3 regions of the Streptomyces sp. NPDC001728 genome follow, and region 2 is predicted to be linked to each of the others. Evidence: riboswitches for the same ligand, from Rfam matches in the RefSeq annotation. Region 2 holds a riboswitch; each other region holds the start of a gene.
The links. Region 2 has a riboswitch for cyclic di-AMP ahead of ABT154_RS20325 (M23 family metallopeptidase). Riboswitches for the same ligand answer to the same signal wherever they lie in the genome.
Positions count from the first base shown of each region.

Region 1: linked by a shared signal. The riboswitch ahead of ABT154_RS30370 (transglycosylase family protein) and the one ahead of ABT154_RS20325 (M23 family metallopeptidase) in region 2 are both predicted to bind cyclic di-AMP.
Region 3: linked by a shared signal. The riboswitch ahead of ABT154_RS02860 (M23 family metallopeptidase) and the one ahead of ABT154_RS20325 (M23 family metallopeptidase) in region 2 are both predicted to bind cyclic di-AMP.

Region 1 covers NZ_JBEOZK010000027.1:36,504-42,270, reverse strand. Annotated here, with positions in the region: gene ABT154_RS30380 (FtsB family cell division protein) at 1-31, opposite strand, end outside; gene eno (phosphopyruvate hydratase) at 115-1,401, opposite strand; gene ABT154_RS30370 (transglycosylase family protein) at 1,713-2,447, opposite strand; cyclic di-AMP (ydaO/yuaA leader) riboswitch at 2,451-2,624, opposite strand; gene ABT154_RS30365 (LysM peptidoglycan-binding domain-containing protein) at 2,883-3,950, opposite strand; gene ABT154_RS30360 (cytochrome P450 family protein) at 4,080-5,480, opposite strand; gene ABT154_RS30355 (globin domain-containing protein) at 5,579-5,767, shown strand, end outside.
Region 2 covers NZ_JBEOZK010000013.1:41,530-47,296, forward strand. Annotated here, with positions in the region: gene ABT154_RS20310 (bifunctional acetate--CoA ligase family protein/GNAT family N-acetyltransferase) at 1-1,384, opposite strand, end outside; gene ABT154_RS20315 (HPr family phosphocarrier protein) at 1,650-1,931, shown strand; gene ABT154_RS20320 (GntR family transcriptional regulator) at 2,152-2,835, opposite strand; gene ABT154_RS20325 (M23 family metallopeptidase) at 3,015-3,785, opposite strand; cyclic di-AMP (ydaO/yuaA leader) riboswitch at 3,798-3,963, opposite strand; gene ABT154_RS20330 (M16 family metallopeptidase) at 4,164-5,531, opposite strand; gene ABT154_RS20335 (M16 family metallopeptidase) at 5,558-5,767, opposite strand, start outside.
Region 3 covers NZ_JBEOZK010000001.1:610,723-616,489, reverse strand. Annotated here, with positions in the region: gene ABT154_RS02865 (aldo/keto reductase) at 1-834, opposite strand, end outside; gene ABT154_RS02860 (M23 family metallopeptidase) at 931-2,058, opposite strand; cyclic di-AMP (ydaO/yuaA leader) riboswitch at 2,070-2,216, opposite strand; gene ABT154_RS02855 (PP2C family protein-serine/threonine phosphatase) at 2,418-3,629, opposite strand; gene ABT154_RS02850 (MFS transporter) at 3,832-5,061, opposite strand; gene ABT154_RS02845 (PLP-dependent cysteine synthase family protein) at 5,058-5,767, opposite strand, start outside.

The DNA of each region.
Region 1 (5,767 bases), on a different contig from region 2:
TCGAGAACCGGTCCCGGTCCTTCGCGGCCATGTCGTGTCGCCTCCCCTGTTCACGCGGACGTCCCCGCACACGGTACGGGACCGAGTGCGGGGACGTAGGGATGAGACCTGGTGTCAGCCCTTGAAACGCGGGAAGGCGCTGCGGCCGGCGTAGACCGCGGCGTCGTCGAGGATCTCCTCGATGCGCAGCAGCTGGTTGTACTTGGCGACGCGGTCCGAGCGGGCCGGGGCGCCGGTCTTGATCTGGCCGCAGTTCACCGCGACGGCGAGGTCGGCGATGGTGACGTCCTCGGTCTCGCCGGAGCGGTGGGACATCATGCACTTGAAGCCGTTGCGCTGGGCCATCTCGACGGCGTCCAGCGTCTCGGTCAGCGAGCCGATCTGGTTGACCTTGACCAGGAGGGCGTTCGCGGTGCCCTCCTCGATGCCGCGGGCCAGACGCTCCGGGTTGGTGACGAAGAGGTCGTCGCCGACGATCTGGACCTTGGCGCCCAGCTTGTCGGTGAGGACCTTCCAGCCCGCCCAGTCGTCCTCGAACAGCGGGTCCTCGATGGAGACCATCGGGTACGCGGAGACGAGCTCCTCGTAGTACTCGGTCATCTCGGCGGCCGAGCGGGACTTGCCCTCGAACTCGTACTTGCCGTCCTTGTAGAACTCGGACGCGGCGACGTCGAGCGCGAGCGCGACGTCGGAGCCCGGGGTGTAGCCGGCCTCCTTGATGGCCTCGACGATGAGGTCGAGTGCGGCGCGGTTCGACTCGAGGTTCGGGGCGAAGCCGCCCTCGTCGCCGAGGCCGGTGGAGAGGCCCTTGCGCTTCAGCACGCCCTTGAGCGTGTGGTAGATCTCGGCGCCCCAGCGGAGGGCCTCGGAGAAGGACTCCGCGCCGATCGGGGCGATCATGAACTCCTGGATGTCGACGTTGGAGTCGGCGTGCGACCCACCGTTCAGGATGTTCATCATCGGAACGGGCAGCAGGTGCGCGTTCGGGCCGCCGAGGTAGCGGAAGAGGGGGAGGTCCGAGGCCTCGGAGGCGGCGTGCGCGACGGCGAGGGAGACGCCGAGGATGGCGTTGGCGCCGAGCGAGCCCTTGTTCTCCGTGGCGTCCAGGTCGAACATGGCCTGGTCGATCAGGCGCTGCTCGGTGGCGTCGTAGCCGACGAGCTCCGGGCCGATCTGCTCGATGACGGCGAGGACGGCCTTCTCGACACCCTTGCCCATGTAGCGGTTCGGGTCACCGTCGCGAAGCTCGATGGCCTCGAACGCACCGGTGGAGGCGCCGGACGGAACGGCAGCACGGCCGGTGCTGCCGTCGTCGAGGCCGACCTCGACCTCGACCGTGGGGTTGCCTCGGGAGTCCAGGATTTCCCGGGCTACGACGACGTCGATGGACGGCACGAGCATCTCCTTTTTGGGATGTGACGCTGGATGTGACGCATGGCCGGCGCAGGGTCGACCGGCCTTGCGACAAGAGCCTAACCGGCGCGGAGCCTCCGGCCAGCCGGGCGCCCGCCCCCTGGGACGAAAAAGGACCCAAGGGCATGCATCCCGGGACGAAGGACCCCGTATCTACTGGACAGTAACCGCAAAGCGCCCCTGGAACGGGGGAACCCCGGCCCGACGCGCACGGGGGAGGGCGCGTCGGGCCGGGGTGGTCACCGCGGGCGGGTCGTGGGGTCCGTGCGAGCCGCCGGACTCACAGGGACCGCCGGGCCCTACTTCAGGTGGAGCTGCTGGCCCGGGTAGATGAGGTCGGCGTTCTCGACGACGTCCTTGTTCAGCTCGAAGAGCTTGGCCCAGCCGCCCTTGACGCCGTGCGCCTGGGCGATCTTGCTGAGGGTGTCGCCGGCCACGACCTTGTACTCGCCGTCACCCTTCTTGACCGTCTTGCCGGCCGGGGTGGTGACGGTCTGCTTGGCGGCCTTCGGCGCGGCCTGCTGCTGCGCGGCCTTCTTCGGGGCCTGGCGCTGCTCGCTGCGGGTGGTCGGCTGCTCGGCCTTCCGCTCCGGCTTCGGCTGCTGGCTCGGCTGCTGGGTGGCGCTCTTCGGGGTGCTCTCGGCGGCGCCGCCGTCGTAGGAGGCACCGGAGAGGCCCACACCGCAGCTCGGCCAGGCACCCTTGCCCTGGCCCGCGAGGACCTTCTCGCCGATGGCGATCTGCTGGGACTTCGACGCCTGGTTGGCGGTCGAGGCGTAGGCGGTGCCGCCGTACGCGGCCCAGGTGGAGGCCGAGAACTGGAGGCCGCCGTAGTAGCCGTTGCCCGTGTTGATGGACCAGTTGCCGCCGGACTCGCACTGGGCGACGCGGTCCCACTCGGAGACCGTGGCGGCCGAGGCGGTGCCCGCGGTCATCAGCGGGGCGGCGACGGCGACACCGGTGACGCCGACGAGCGTGGCGACCTGGGTGGCCTTGGAGGGACGACGGTGTTTGCCCTTACCGGAAAACAGCATGGAAGTACTCCTCACCGACGCCTGTGAGGTGAGCTGTCGGGTTCGGGCCGGAAAGTTGCCCGGCCGCGTGTCCTTGCACGCGGCTTCACCCCAAGCCCGTCGTCGGCCGTCTTTCTCAACGGCCGGGACCGGCACTTACCTTGGGTCCCCCACTCCTGCCTTCGGCGCTGACGCGACGACTGTTCCCATCGGCCGACGGCAGGATTCGGCGTTTCGGTCGACGGGGCCCGCGGTGGCGAGCGGTGACGACCGTAGACACAGACCCACTGGAAGTTCAAAGAGGCGCATTGCGGAAATATCGCCCCTGCTTGCCTTCCGGTTGGGAGTGTTTGCGCAGGTGAGAGGTGACGGGAGCGGATTTCTCGGACGGGACACGCCAGTTGGGGCGAAGAGACCCATGTCTCACTTACCCAGATCCGGACATTTGATCCCGAATCACTCCTTCTTCGCGAGCGAACCGTTCGTCAGGTCAAGGCTCTGACCAGGAAGGATGAGGTCCGGATCGACACCGACGGTCCGGCGGTTGGCGTCATAGAGCGCCGTCCAGCCTCCGGGGAGTTCGTTCTGCTGTGCGATGTCGGACAGGCTGTCACCCGGCCGCACGGTGTACGCGCCCGAAGTGCCGGAAGTGTCCGTTGCGCCCGAATCCTTCGCGGCGTCAGGCGCGGGCGTCGCCGCGGTGTCCCCCGCCAGCTCGACGCCGGTCGAGGCGTGTCGGCCCGATTCGGGCGAAGTGCCCGGCTTCGCACCACCCTCCGGAGCGGCCCCGCCCCGGTGCTTCCCGGTCCCGGGAGTGGCCGACGACACGTCATCACCCGGCATGCCGGGCATGGCGGACGAGTCCGGCGTAGCGGACGTATCGGGCGCAGCGGGAGCGGTCGGGGTGCCCGGAGTGGTGGACGTTCCCGGCGTCGTGGCCGCCGGAGGCGTCGTCGGCGCGGTGGGGGTCACAGGAGTGGTCGGGGTGCCGGGAGCGGCGGGCGTGGCCGTACGGGCGTCCCGCTCGGCCGTCCGCGCCGCACCGGCGGTGTCGGAGGACGGCAGGCCCGAGGTCCGGTTCGACTCGGCGACCGGTCCCGCGGGCGCCTTCGGCAGCGCGGCCGGGCCCGGGTTCACGCCGGGGGCCGTGCCGTCGTTCTTCAGGCCGGCGATCGGTGCGCAGGTGGCCCATTCCAGGGAGCCCTTCGCGAGCGCCTTCTCGGCCACCGCGATCTGCTGGGCGCGGCTGGCCAGGTCGGGGCTGGGCGCGTACGCCAGGCCGCCGTGGCGCTCCCAGCTGCCCTGGGTGAACTGGAGGCCGCCGTACATGCCGTTGCCGAAGTTGGCGTTCCACTGACCGCCGGACTCGCACTCGGCGACCCGGTCCCAGGTGGCGGCGTCGGCGGCGGAGGCGGATCCGGTGGCGAGCAGCGGCAGCGCCATGGCGGATCCGGTCACGCCCGCGGCGACGACGAGGGCGGGGGCCTGACGGGGGCGACGGTGTCGTCCGTTCCCGGAACGCATAGGAGCGCCTTTCGCGTGACGGCTGAGACTGCGGCGAAACGTAGCCGCATTCGAACGCTCATCACAAGTCGATGGCCGCACGATCACGCGAAGATCACATTCTTGACACTCCGTCAGTTCACCGTGGGATCACGGGAGACGTACGGATGGGGAGAACTCCACCGGAAGCGTGCGCAATCCACGCATGATGAGCCCGCCGCGCCACCGCAGTTCGTCCGGATCGGCGGCAAGTCGCAGGTCCGGAAGGCGAGTCAGCAGGGTGGCCAGCGCCGTCTGCCCTTCGAGGCGGGCGAGCGGCGCACCCAGGCAGTAGTGGATGCCGTGGCCGTACCCGAGGTGCTGGTTGTCGCGCCGGGCGAGGTCGAGGACGTCCGGCCCCTCGAACCGCTCCGGGTCCCGGTCGGCGGCGGCGAGCACCACGAGCACGGGGTCGCCCGCCGGGATCTCCTGGCCGCCGACGGTCAGGTTCTGGGTGGCGTACCGCCAGGTGGCCATCTCCACGGGCCCGTCGTACCGCAGCAGCTCCTCGATGCCGGTCTCCAGGAGTCCGGTCTCACCGGCGGCGATCGAGGCCTGGAGGCGCTCGCGCTGCTCGGGGTGACGGAGAAGCGCGTAAAGTCCGTTTCCGACCAGATTTACGGTGGTTTCGAAGCCGGCGAAGAGCAGGATGAAGGCCATCGCGGCGGCCTCGTTCTCGGTGAGGTGCTCACCGTGGTCGGAGGCCTTGATGAGCCCCGAGATGAGGTCGTCCCCGGGCTCCTCGCGCTTGCGGTGGATCAGCTCGGCGAGGTAGCCGCGCATCTTCTTGACCGACCGGGCGACCCCGCCGCGCGGCCCGCCGCCGTGCCGGATCATCATCCCGGCCCAGTCGCGGAAGTCGTCCTGGTCCTCCTCGGGCACCCCGAGCAGGTCGCAGATCGCGTAGATGGGGAGCGGGAAGGCGAACTCGTGGATGAGGTCCGCGCTCCCCTTCTCCACGAAGGAGTCGATGAGCCGGTCGGTCAGCTCCTGCACGCGCGGTGCGAACTCGGCGACCCGGCGCGGGGTGAAGGCCTTCGAGACGAGCCGCCTCAGCCGGGTGTGGTCCGGCGGGTCGATGTTGAGCAGATGGGTCATCAGCTCGGCCTTGCGCTCGCCGGGGATGCCGGTCTTGCCCTTGGCGTGCGGGGACTCGTCGTGGTGCGCGGGATTCTTGGACAGCCGCTGGTCGGCGAGGGCCTGCCGGGCGTCGGCGTACCGGGTCACGAGCCAGGCGTCGACCCCGCTGGGGAGCGTCGTGCGGTGCACGGGCGCGTGCGCCCGGAGCCAGGCGTACGCGGGGTACGGATCGCTCGCGAACTCCCAGGTGAAGAGCTCGGGCGCGGGGGGCCGCGCCCCGGCCGCGGTACCGCCGACAGGGCAGGAGGCGGGCGCTGAGGCAGACGCGGAGGCGGGCGCGGAAGCGGGCGCGGAAGCGGGCGCGGAAGGAGGCTCGGAAGCGGGCGCGGAAGGAGGCTCGGAAGCGGGGCCGGTGCCGGGGGTGGTGCTCACCCCCCGACCGTACAGGCAGCCCCGGAGGGCGGGAGATGTGGAGATCCTGTGATCACGGAGGGGGGTGGTGCCCTAGATTCGTGTCAGTGGATCCCCAGATGCTCAGAAGCACGTTCGCGGTCGTCGAGAGACGGGCCGAGCACGCCGTCACCTTCTTCTACGCGCATCTCTTCTGGCACAACCCGGCGGTCCGCTCGCTGTTCCCCGCGGACATGCGGCCCCAGCGCGACCGGCTGTTCGCCGCGCTGACCCATGTGGTGGACCATCTGGAGGACCCGGCCCTCGCC
Region 2 (5,767 bases):
TGACGACGACGACCGGCTTGACGGCGGCGGTACGGCGGGCGAGGCGGGTGAACTTCCGCGGGTTGCCGATGGACTCCAGGTAGAGGAGGACGACGTCGGTCCCGGGATCGTCGTACCAGTGCTGGAGGAAGTCGTTGCCGGAGACGTCCGCGCGGTTGCCGGCCGAGATGAAGGAGGAGAGGCCCGCACCCCGCCGGTGGAGCCCGGCGAGGAGGGCGATGCCGATCGCGCCGGACTGGGTGAAGAGCCCGATCCGCCCGGCGGCCGGCATCTGCGGGGCGAGGGAGGCGTTGAGGCGGACGTCGGCGGCGGTGTTGATGATCCCGAAGGCGTTGGGTCCGATGATCCGCATTCCGTACGAACGTGCCTGGCGTACGAGCTCACGCTGACGCTCGCGTCCGGCGGCCCCGCTCTCGGCGTATCCGGCGGAGAGGACGACGAGGCCGCGCACCCCGTGCTCGCCGCAGTCCGCGACGGCCTCCGGCACCCGTTCGGCGGGGACGGCGACGATCGCGAGGTCGACGGGTTCCCCGATGGCGCCGACGGAGGGGTACGCGGGGACGCCGTCGAACTCCACGGCACCGGCTGCGCTCCCGCCGCCCTCCCCCAGCGCAGCGTTGACCGCGTACACGCGTCCGGTGAATCCCGCGCCGAGGAGGTTGCGGAGTACGGTCCGGCCGACGCCGCCCGGGGTGCGCCCGGCGCCGACGACGGCCACGGACCCGGGGTTGAGGAGTCGTTGTACGGAGCGCGCCTCGGCCCGCTGTTCCCGGGCGCGCTGCACGGCGAGGGAGCGGTCGGTGGGTTCGAGGTCGAGGTGGAGCCGTACGGACCCGTCCTCGAAGCTGCGCTTCTGGGTGTAGCCCGCGTCCGTGAAGACCTTGATCATCTTGGTGTTGGCGGGGAGCACCTCGGCGGCGAAGCGGCGGATGTCCCGCTCGCGCGCGACGGCCGCGATGTGTTCGAGCAGGGCGGAGGCGACTCCGCGCCCCTGGTGGGCGTCCTGGACGAGGAAGGCGACCTCGGCCTCGTCCGCCGGGGCGGAGGCGGGCAGTCCGCGGTCGTCGATGCGGTCGTAGCGCACGGTGGCGATGAACTCGCCGCCGACGGTCGCCGCGAGGCCCACCCGGTCCACGAAGTCGTGGTGGGTGAAGCGGTGGACGTCCTTGGCGGAGAGCCGCGGGTAGGGGGCGAAGAAGCGGTAGTACTTCGACTCGTCCGAGACCTGCTCGTAGAAGCTGACGAGCCGCTCGGCGTCGTCGGCCGTGATGGGCCTGATGCGCGCGGTGCCTCCGTCGCGCAGCACCACGTCCGCTTCCCAGTGGTCGGGGTAGCTGTGGTCCGGCTGGTCCGCCGCTTCCGACTGCTCCGACGCGCTCTGCATGGGGTCAGCCTAAGGCCGCGACACGGCCACGGCACCGGCCACCGCACCGGTCGCGGCACCGGCCCCGGCACCGGTCACGACACGGTCGCGACACAGCGGCGACATCGGTCGCGCGGCGGGGGTGCGCCGTGCAAGGTAGGAGCACGCCGGGCGCGGCACACAAGGGCCGAAAGGCGGTCCGATCCGGGTCCGAGGTCGGCGTGAGCACGGAGCATCCCGTGAGAGACTGGTCTAGACAACCGCTTAAGACTTGAAGGGCAACACCATGGCTGAGCGCCGCGTCAACGTCGGCTGGGCCGAGGGCCTGCACGCCCGCCCCGCGTCCATCTTCGTCCGTGCCGCCACGGCTTCCGGCGTTCCGGTGACGATCGCCAAGTCCGACGGCACGCCCGTGAACGCCGCCTCCATGCTCGCGGTGCTCGGTCTGGGCGCGCAGGGCGGCGAGGAGATCGTCCTCGCTTCGGAGGCCGACGGCGCCGAGGTCGCGCTGGACCGCCTGGCGAAGCTGGTCGCGGAGGGCCTGGACGAGCTCCCCGAGACCGTCTGATCCGGGTCCACCCGACCCACCCGTACGACGAAGGGCCGTGCCCGCCGGAACCCCGGCAGGTACGGCCCTTCGCTTTCCGCCGGACTTTCACGCGCCCTCTTTCGCCCTCTCGTGCCGCCCGATTCCCCGGCAGCACAAAAGGACGGACGGCAGCAAGAGATAATACGGGCACCCCGAAACACCCCCGCCGAATTCCCATTCCTTGTATACGGCGCCCGCGTTAATTCCGGGCACTCGCCGTGTTGACGACATGTTGCGAAACCCTCACACGGCCCCGGTCCGGCCTCTTGAGCCGGTGCAGCGCCTGCGAGCGTTCCGCGTGCAGCGCCGTCAGCGCCCTCGCCCGCTCGGCGTCGCCGCGCGCCACGGCGTCCACGATCGCGCCGTGCTCGGCCCAGGCCTCCACCGGCCGTTCGGGCTGCTCGACCACGTACATCCAGGCGATCTTGTGCCGCAGCTGGGTCAGCAGCGCCGTCAGGGCGGGGCTCCCGGAGGCCTGCGCGAGCGTCTCGTGGAACCAGCCGCCGAGTGAGCGCAGATCCTCGCCCTGGCCGCGCCTGGCCCGCTCCTGACCCAGCCTGACCAGGCCGCGGAGGACCTTGAGATGCGCCTCCGTACGCCGCTGGGCCGCCCGCGCCGCCCCCAGCGGTTCGAGCAGCGCCCGCATGTCGAGCAGATCGGCCGCCTCCTGCTCGGTGGGCTCGGCGACCTGGGCGCCCGCGTGGCGGCGGGTGACGACGAAGCCCTCCGACTCCAGGGTGCGCAGCGCCTCACGGACCGGGACGCGGGAGACCCCGTACCGACGGGCGAGCTGGTCCTCGGTCAGCCGGCTCCCCCGCTCGAAGACGCCGGAGACGATGTCGTCCCGGATCGCCGTGCACACCGAGTGCGCGGGAATGCGCATGTCCGACCTCCGCCTTGGTCGCGCGAGACAATTCGATCGGCGCCTTTCCGCGCCCGGCCTCCGACTCTATTGCAGCCCGTGGGTATTTCCGATGGCCGCACGGAATGTGAAGGGTTTTCGACCGACGAAAAGCCCCGGCTCAGCACGAGCCGGGGCTTTTGTGATGCGTGCCGCCGGTGTCAGACGTTGACGCCGCGGGCGCGCAGGTAGGACAGCGGGTTGATGTCCGAGCCGTAGTCGGGGCTCGTGCGCGCCTCGAAGTGGAGGTGCGGGCCGGTCGAGTTGCCGGTCGAGCCGGAGACGCCTATGTGCTGGCCGGGCTCGACGCTCTGGCCGACGTACACGTCGATGGAGGACAGGTGGCCGTACTGGGTGTACGTGCCGTCGTGCATCCGGATGACGATGTTGTTGCCGTACGCGCCGCCCCAGCCGGCCTCGACGACGGTGCCGGAGCCGACGGAGACGACGTTGCTGCCGTAGGCGGCGTGGAAGTCGATGCCGGAGTGGCTGCCGGAGGACCAGAGCGAGCCGCCGGTCTTGTAGCCGGTGGACACGTAAGAGCCGTCGACGGGGAGCTGGAAGGAGGCCAGACGACGGCGCTCGGCCTCGCGGGCGGCGCGCTCCTTGGCCTGACGGATCTCCTTGGCGCGGGCCTCGGCCTTGCGCTTCGCCTCGGCCTGGGCCTTCGCCTTGGCGGCGGCCTCGAAGGCCTCCCGGTCCTGGGCGTCGGCCTGGGCGTTGAGCCGGTCCGCGAGGGAGTCCTCGGTGATGACCCGGGTGAGGCCGGTGTCCTCGACGGAGCGGTTGTCCGTGTCGGCGGCGAGCGCCGGGGAGGCGAGGGTTCCGATGACGCCGGTGGTGGCGAGCGTCGCGACGCCGGCGATGCCCGCCGTGCGGCGCACCGTCCGGCTCGGAGCACGATGCTTCCCGGTGGCACGGGTGAACGCCATGGAGGGGCTGGTCCTTTCCTTCCTTCTCGCCTACCGGGTTAGCTGACGGGTTCGGAGCAGGAAGGTCTCCTACGAGCCCCTCCGTACGAGACGAAGGCGCCCGATTCACCCCAGGGACTACGCGTGGGTCCCCGGCTCCCCAGGCTCGCGCCTGACGGGGACTCGGCGATGACTGTCCGATGCCGCGGATGCGGCGCGTGCAACTGGCGAACAGCCGCACCGACGCTATGCGGATCGCCTGTCGATCACCAACCAGACGCGCTTTTTGTAAGACATGCCACAGGCCATACGATGAGACTTACCGTCAATACGGACAAAGCGGAGAACCCCGACGAACTATCCCGTCGGGGTTCTCCGTTGCCGGTTCGGCGACCGGAATCAGCCGGTCACGACCGTCACTTCACCGATGCCGAGCGCGCGCACCGGCTCCGCGATCTGCGCCGCGTCGCCCACCAGGACGGTGACGAGCCGGTCCACCGGGAAGGCGCTGACCACGGCCGCGGTCGCCTCGACCGTGCCGGTCTCGGCCAGGCGCGCGTACAACTGCGCCTGGTAGTCGTCCGGGAGGTGCTGCTCGACCTGGTCGGCGAGCGTCCCGGCGACCGAGGCGGCCGTCTCGTACTTGAGCGGCGCGACGCCCACCAGGTTCTGCACGGCCGTCTCGCGCTCCGCGTCCGTGAGCCCCTCGGCTGCCAGGGTGCGCAGCACCCTCCACAGGTCGTCGAGAGCCGGGCCCGTGTTGGGGGTGTCGACGGAACCGCTGATGGCGAGCATCGCGGCGCCGTTCCCCTCGGCGTCCGAGCGGAGCACCTGCCCGAAGGCCCGCACGCCGTAGGTGTAGCCCTTCTCCTCGCGCAGGACCCGGTCGAGTCGCGAGGTGAGGGTGCCACCGAGGCAGTAAGAGCCCAGCACCTGGGCCGGCCAGACGCGGGCGTGCCGGTCGGCGCCGATGCGGCCGATCAGCAACTGGGTCTGGACGGCGCCCGGACGGTCCACGATGACGACCCGTCCGGTGTCGTCCGCGGTGATCGGCGGCATCGGGAGCGGCTCGGCCGGCTCGCCGGTCCAGGCACCCAGGGTCTCCGCGAGGACCTTGTCCAGGTCGACGCCGGTCAGGTCGCCGACGACCACGGCGGTGGCCGTCGCGGGCCGGACGTGCGCCTCGAAGAAGGCGCGGACGGCGGCGGCGTCGATCGCCTCGACGGTCTCCTCCGTGCCCTGGCGCGGCCGGGACATCCGGGACTCGGCCGGGAACAGCTCCTTGGAGAGCTGCTTGGCCGCGCGACGGGCCGGGTTGGCGGTCTCGTGCGGGATCTCGTCCAGCCGGTTGCGCACCAGACGCTCGACCTCGGTGTCCAGGAACGCCGGGGCGATCAGGGCCTCGGAGAGCAGCCCGAGCGCCTTGTGCAGCCGGGAGACCGGGACCTCCAGGGAGACCCGTACGCCCGGGTGGTCCGCGTGCGCGTCGAGCGTGGCGCCGCAGCGCTCCAGCTCGGCCGCGAACTCCTCGGCACTGTGCTTGTCGGTGCCCTCGGAGAGCGCGCGGGCCATGATGGTCGCGACGCCGTCGAGCCCGGCGGGCTCGGCGTCCAGCGGGGCCGGCAGGAAGATCTCCACGGCCACGACCTGCTGGCCGGGACGGTGGCTGGTGAGCAGCGTCAGACCGTTGTCCAGGGCGCCGCGGTCCGGGGCCGGGAAGGCCCAGGGGCGAGCGACACCGGGCGCCGGCTGCGGGTGGAAGTCCATGCTCGTCAAAGACGCGGCAGTGTCGGTCACTGGTCCGCCCCCTCTTCCTCGTCGCTGTCGCTCTCGCTCTGTTCGGTCGCCAGGGGCTCGTAGACCAGCACCGCGCGGTTGTCGGGGCGCAGCTTGGCCGCGGCGGCGGCCTGCACCTCCTCGGCGGTGATGTCCAGGACGCGGTCCACGGCCGTCAGGGCGAGCTGCGGGTCACCGAACAGCACGGCGAAGCGGCACAGTTCGTC
Region 3 (5,767 bases), on a different contig from region 2:
GGCGACCGTCGGGCGGGCGGCGAGCCAGGCGAGGGCGACGGTGGCGAGTTCCGCGCCGTGCGCCTCGGCGACCGTGTCGAGCGCGGAGAGCACGGCCCGGCCCCGCTCGGTGTCCAGGTGCCCGCCGGCCCCGGCGGCGCGGACGCTGTCGACGGTGGTGCCGGGACGGTACTTGCCGGTGAGGAATCCGGCCGCGAGACCGTAGTACGGGACGGCGGAGAGCCCGGCCCGCTCGACGGTCTCCAGGAGCGGGCCCTCGTAGGTGTCGCGGGAGACCAGGTTGTAGTGCGGCTGGAGGGCCACGTAACGGGCCAGGCCCTCGGACTCGGCGAAGTCGAGGGAGGCGCGCAGCCGCTCCGGGGAGATGTTGGACGCGGCGACGGCGCGCACCTTGCCGTCCTTCACCAGCTGGTCGAGCGCGGTGACGATCTCCTCCACGGGCACCGACTCGTCGTCGAAGTGCGTGTAGTAGAGGTCGATGTGGTCGGTGCCGAGGCGGCGCAGCGACTCCTCCGCGCCGGCCTTGATGGTGGTGGCGGAGAGCCCCTTGAAGTGGGGGTGGGCGCCGACCTTGGTGGCGACGACGATGTCCTCGCGGTTGCCGCGGGAGGCGAGCCAGCGGCCGATGACGGTCTCGGACTCGCCGCCCTCGTTGCCCTCGGCCCAGGCGGAGTAGACGTCGGCCGAGTCGACGAAGTTGCCGCCCGCGGCGGCGTAGGCGTCGAGGACGGCGAAGGACTGCGCCTCGTCGGCGGTCCAGCCGAAGACGTTGCCGCCCAGGGCGAGGGGGAAGACGTGCAGGTCGGAGCTGCCCAGCGGGCGGAGAGCGGTCATGATCGGTCAACCTTCCGCGCCGCCGGGCGTATTCCGTAGGGGCTCCGGGGCGCCTTCCGTAGGGGATGCGCCCGGGCCCCTACGAGGTCCCCGGCCTCAGAGGGTGAGGCCCTTGGAGCGGAGCCAGTCCGCCGGGTCGATGCCGTCGCCGCCGGGCGTGTGCACCTCCATGTGGAGGTGGGCGCCGGTGACGTTGCCGGTGGCGCCGACGCGGCCGATGGTCTCGCCGGTGCCCACGGTCTGGCCCGCGCCGACCGTCATGGACGAGAGGTGGCAGTACCAGACCTCGGTGCCGTCCGACAGCTCCAGGACGATCCGGTAGCCGTACGAGCCGGACCAGCCGGCGGACTTCACGGTCGCGCCGTGCACCGCCTTGAGCGGGGTGCCAGTGGGAGCGGCGAAGTCGAGGCCGGTGTGGTGGCCGGAGGACCACATCGAGCCGGACTGCATGTACGTGGCGGTGAGGGTGTAGGAGGAGACGGGCAGCGAGTAGCTCGCGGCCAGCGCGGCGAGCCGCTCGGCCTCCGCCTTCGCCCTGGCCGCCGCCTCCGCCTTGGCCTTCGCTTCCGCCTCGGCCTTCGCCTTGGCCTCGGCCGCCGCCTTCTCCGCCGCGTCGGCCTTGACCGCCGCCTCGGCCGCGGCCTTCTCGGCCGCCGCCTTCTCCGCGGCGGCCATGTCGGCGGCGTCGGCGGAGGCCTGCTGCTGCTCGGCCTGCTGGAGGATGCGGGCGCGCAGGGCCTCACCCGCGTTGCCGGTGCCGGCCGCGGTCCTGTCGAGCTGCTCGGCCCCCGCACCCTGCTGGGTGTCGGCGCCCTGCCGCTCGTCGAGGGTGGTGTACGCGGCGGCGGTCAGCGGGTTCGGGTTGGCCCGGGCCGCGCTGACCGTCTCGGGGGTCTCGTCGGGGAGGAGGTCCCCGACACCCGGGAGGTCGTGGGCGTCCGGGAGGCCGAGGTCCGGGAGGTCGGGAAGGTCCGGGAGCGAGATCGCGACCGGGGGCTTCTCCTGCGCGGTGGCGAGACCGCCGGCGCCGACGGCGGCGATGACGCCGACGCCGAGGACGGTGGAGGAACGGGCGAAGTTGGAGCGCTGCTTGACGACCCGGTGCCGGCCGCCGGCGCGGAGGGATCCCTCGGTGGGGTTCCACTCGGTGTCCGGGGCGGCGGGACCCGCACCACCACCGAAGGCATCGAAGGGGGCTTCGGGTGCGGGAGTGTTGGACGCCACGAAGGCGCGCTCCTTTCCTTCCTTCTCGCCTACCGGGTTAGCTGACGGGTTCGGAGCAGGAAGGTCTCCTACGGGCACGCTCGCACAGGTGCGAATGGCCCGATTCACCCCAAGTAGTGGTTCCCCGGTTCCTCTTCAGGATTCGGCGCGTGCGCACGGTGCCGCCTCTTGCGACGGCTGAAACGACCGCGCTGCGTTATCGAACGTTAATAGACAGGGGCTCCCGATTCCAAGCCGTTCCTCTTGATCATTCATTGAAATGGTAGAGAATGGCCCGAGTTGACCCCGGTTCAGAAAGGGGCCGCGGAAGCCGCGCGATCTGACGTTATGTCAATTGTTATCGCAGCGACACCCCGTGACTACGAGCGGTGACCGGGCCTGCCCGGCGGCACCACCGGCATCGTCCGCCGCCGCCCCTGCTGCCCCTCCGACGGACGGCTCACCGCGAGCAGCGCCATGTCGTCCGTCGACCCGCCGCCCGTGTGCAGTCGTACGTCGTCCGCGAGCGCGTCGAGCAGTTCCTCGGGACCCGGGAAGATCCGGCCGGCGAGCCGTGACACCGGGTCGTAGAAGACGCCCGCCGCGTCCCGCGCCTCGGAGAGGCCGTCGGTGTAGAAGAGCAGCGTCGCGCCCGGCGGGAACGGCCGCGCCTCGGCCCGGTCCGGCCACCCCGCGAGATCGCCCATGCCCAGCGGCAGCGCGGGCTCGCCCGGCTCCAGCACGTCGAGCCGCCCGTCCCCGTACAGCAGCAGCGGGGGCGGATGGCCGCGGTTGACCACCCGTACGAAACCGTCGAAGGTGCCGCTGCCGTCACCGGGCGGGATCTCGGCGAGGACGGCGGTGGTGAACCCCTCGAAGGCGTCGAGCCCTTCCCTGCGGGTGCCCTCCCGGGTCAGCGCCCTCTCGAGGCGCTGCGCCACACCCTCCAGGTTCCGTTCCTGCTCGGCCGCCTCCCGGAAGGCCCCGATGACGACGGCGACGGCCTCGACCGCGTCCATGCCCTTGCCCCGGACGTCCCCGAGGACGAGCCGCACCCCGTAGGGGGTGTCCTGGACGGCGAACAGGTCGCCGCCGATGAACGCGTCCGCGTGCGCCGCCTCGTAACGCGCCGCGCACTGCAGTCCGCCGATCCGCTCGGCGGGCGTCGGCAGCACCGCCTTCTGCGCGGTCTCGGCGATGACCCGCGCCGAGGCGAGCCGTTCGCCGCTGCGGCGCACGACCCGGTTGATGAGGAGGGCGAGCGCGGAGACGGTGACGACGGTCAGGGTCTCGGTGAGGGCCGGCACATCGTCCGCGGTGCCGTTGGAGAGGTGCAGCCCGACGGAGGCGAGGACGGCGGCGATCCCGGTGAGCAGCGTCGTGAGCATCGAGAAGAAGGGCGCGGCGATCAGCGGGGCGGCGGCGAGCATCGGCGAGGCGGTGTACGGATCCGGCGTCGCCACGTCGAACACGACACCGCCCACGATGAGCAGCGGGGGCAGCGCGCGGATGAACCGCCGGGCACCGCCGTACTCGGGACGGCCCTCGCCGCCCCGCCGCCTGCCGCCCGCCGCTCCTAGGGGGTGCCGCACCTGTGGTCTCCTGCCCGGTCCGTACCCGGCCGCGGTCCGCACCGCGCCCTCCCAGGGTGGCCGCCGCCCCGGAGGGCGGCGACTTCCACGGGGCCGACTGGCGTACGGCGGGGGCGACCGGCGGGTGGACGGGCGGGGCGGACGCTCAGCCCCTCGATCCCGCCGTCCAGTCCGCCGGGGCGGGTTCCTCCGCCAGGCGCGCTCAGTCCGCCGGAGCGGCTTCCTCCGCCAGGCGCCCGCCCCGGGCGAGCAGCGCCATCGCCGCCGCGCACCCCAGTCCCACCGCGCACAGCGCGAGCCACGGCAGCGCCGACCACCCGGTCACGTCGAGCAGCGCGCCCGTGCCCAGGTTCCCGAGGGTGATCCCGATCCCGCACACCGTGTTGTAGAGCCCGTAGTGGGTGGCCACCCAGCGCCCCCGGGACAGGGCGACGACGGTGTCCATCTCGTAGGGGTAGAGCACCGCGTTCGCCACCGCCAGGACCGCCGCGCACAGCAGCAGCCCCACCAGCCCCCGGCCGAGCGCGGCCGGGAGCAGGAACGCGCCGCCCATCAGGGCGAGCCCGAGGACCAGACACCGCTCCCGGCTCAGCCGCCGCTTGCACCAGGCGGTGATCCGCAGCTGCCCGGCGAGCGCGACCAGCGCCGAGACGACGAAGAGCGCGGTCGTGGGGCCCGTCCCGCCGGCCGCGAGCGGCAGCGCCAGATAGACCTGGAAGGACAGCACGTACGAGCCGGTCATCGCGAGCGAGAACAGCCAGAAGGTGCGGTGGGCGAGGACCGTGCGGAACTGCCCCCGCACCTCCCCGGCCCGCGCCGCCTTCCCCGCCCTCACGGGCATGTACCGGAGTTGTACGAGGGTCAGCCCGGCGAAGAGGACCGCCGCCACCACGCACGTCAGCCGGAACGACACCCCTGTCAGGGCCACCCCGACGAGCGGCCCGAGGAGGATGCCCGCCTGGTAGTAGACGTTGAACAGCGCGAAGGCCTCCACCCGGCGCTCCTCCCCCGCCTCCGCCGCGAGGCAGGCCCGTACGGCGGGGTTGAACAGCGCCCCGGCGAGACCGGTCGCCAGCGAGGCGGCGATCAGCATCGGCAGCGACTGCGCGAAGGCGAGCGCCCCGAAGCCGACCGTCCGCAGCGCGCAGCCCGCCACGATGAGCGGCTTGAAGCCGAGCCGGTCGGCGAGCGCCCCGCCGACGAGGAACATGCCCTGCTGGGAGAGGTTGCGGGCGCCGAGCACGAGCCCGACCGCCCAGGCCGCCATGCCGAGCCCGTCCGCGAGGTGCGCGGCCAGATACGGCATCAGCATGTAGAAGCCGAGGTTGATGGTGAGCTGGTTGAGGAAGAGGAGCCGGACGGCCGGCTCGAAGGTACGGCTCTGCTTCCAGACGCCGCCCCTGGACTTCGCGGGTGCGGTCGCCGTCGTCACCGGACACGCTCCATGGCCTTGCGGGTCCAGCCGTCGACCGGCACGCCGGCCTCGTACCCCGCCGGGTCCTCCCGTACGGGCCCGTCGAGAAGACCGTGCGCCGCGCAGAACTCGTCGTTGAAGACGGTGTCGAAGTACCGCTGCGGCCCGTCAGGGAAGACGGCCGCGATCCGCGTCCCGCGCGGCCGGGTGCGGGCCAGCCAGCCGGCGACCAGCGCGACCGCGCCCACGCTCCAGCCGCCGGTCGCGAACTGACGCGAGGCCAGGCGGCGGGCCGCCCGTACCGCCTCGGCCGGCCCCACCCAGTGGACCTCGTCGAAGGCCCCGTGGTCCACGTTCCCCGGGTGGATCGAGGAGCCGAGGCCGCGCATCAGCCGCTCCCCGGCGGGCAGTCCGAAGACGGTGGAGCCGACGGAGTCCACACCGACCAGTTCGAGCGCGGGGCTGCTGGTGGCGCGCAGCGCCCGGGAGATCCCGGCCGAGTGGCCGCCGGTGCCGACCGCGCAGACGAGGACGTCGATCCGGTCGAGCTGCCCGGACAGCTCGGCGGCGAGCCCGGCGTAGGCGTCGGGGTTGTCGGGGTTCCCGTACTGGTTGGGCCACCAGGCCCCGTCGAGGCCCACCAGGAGTTCGGCGACCCGGTCCATCCGGGCCTGCTGCCAGCCGCCGTGCGGGCTGGGCTCCCGTACGACATGGACCTGGGCGC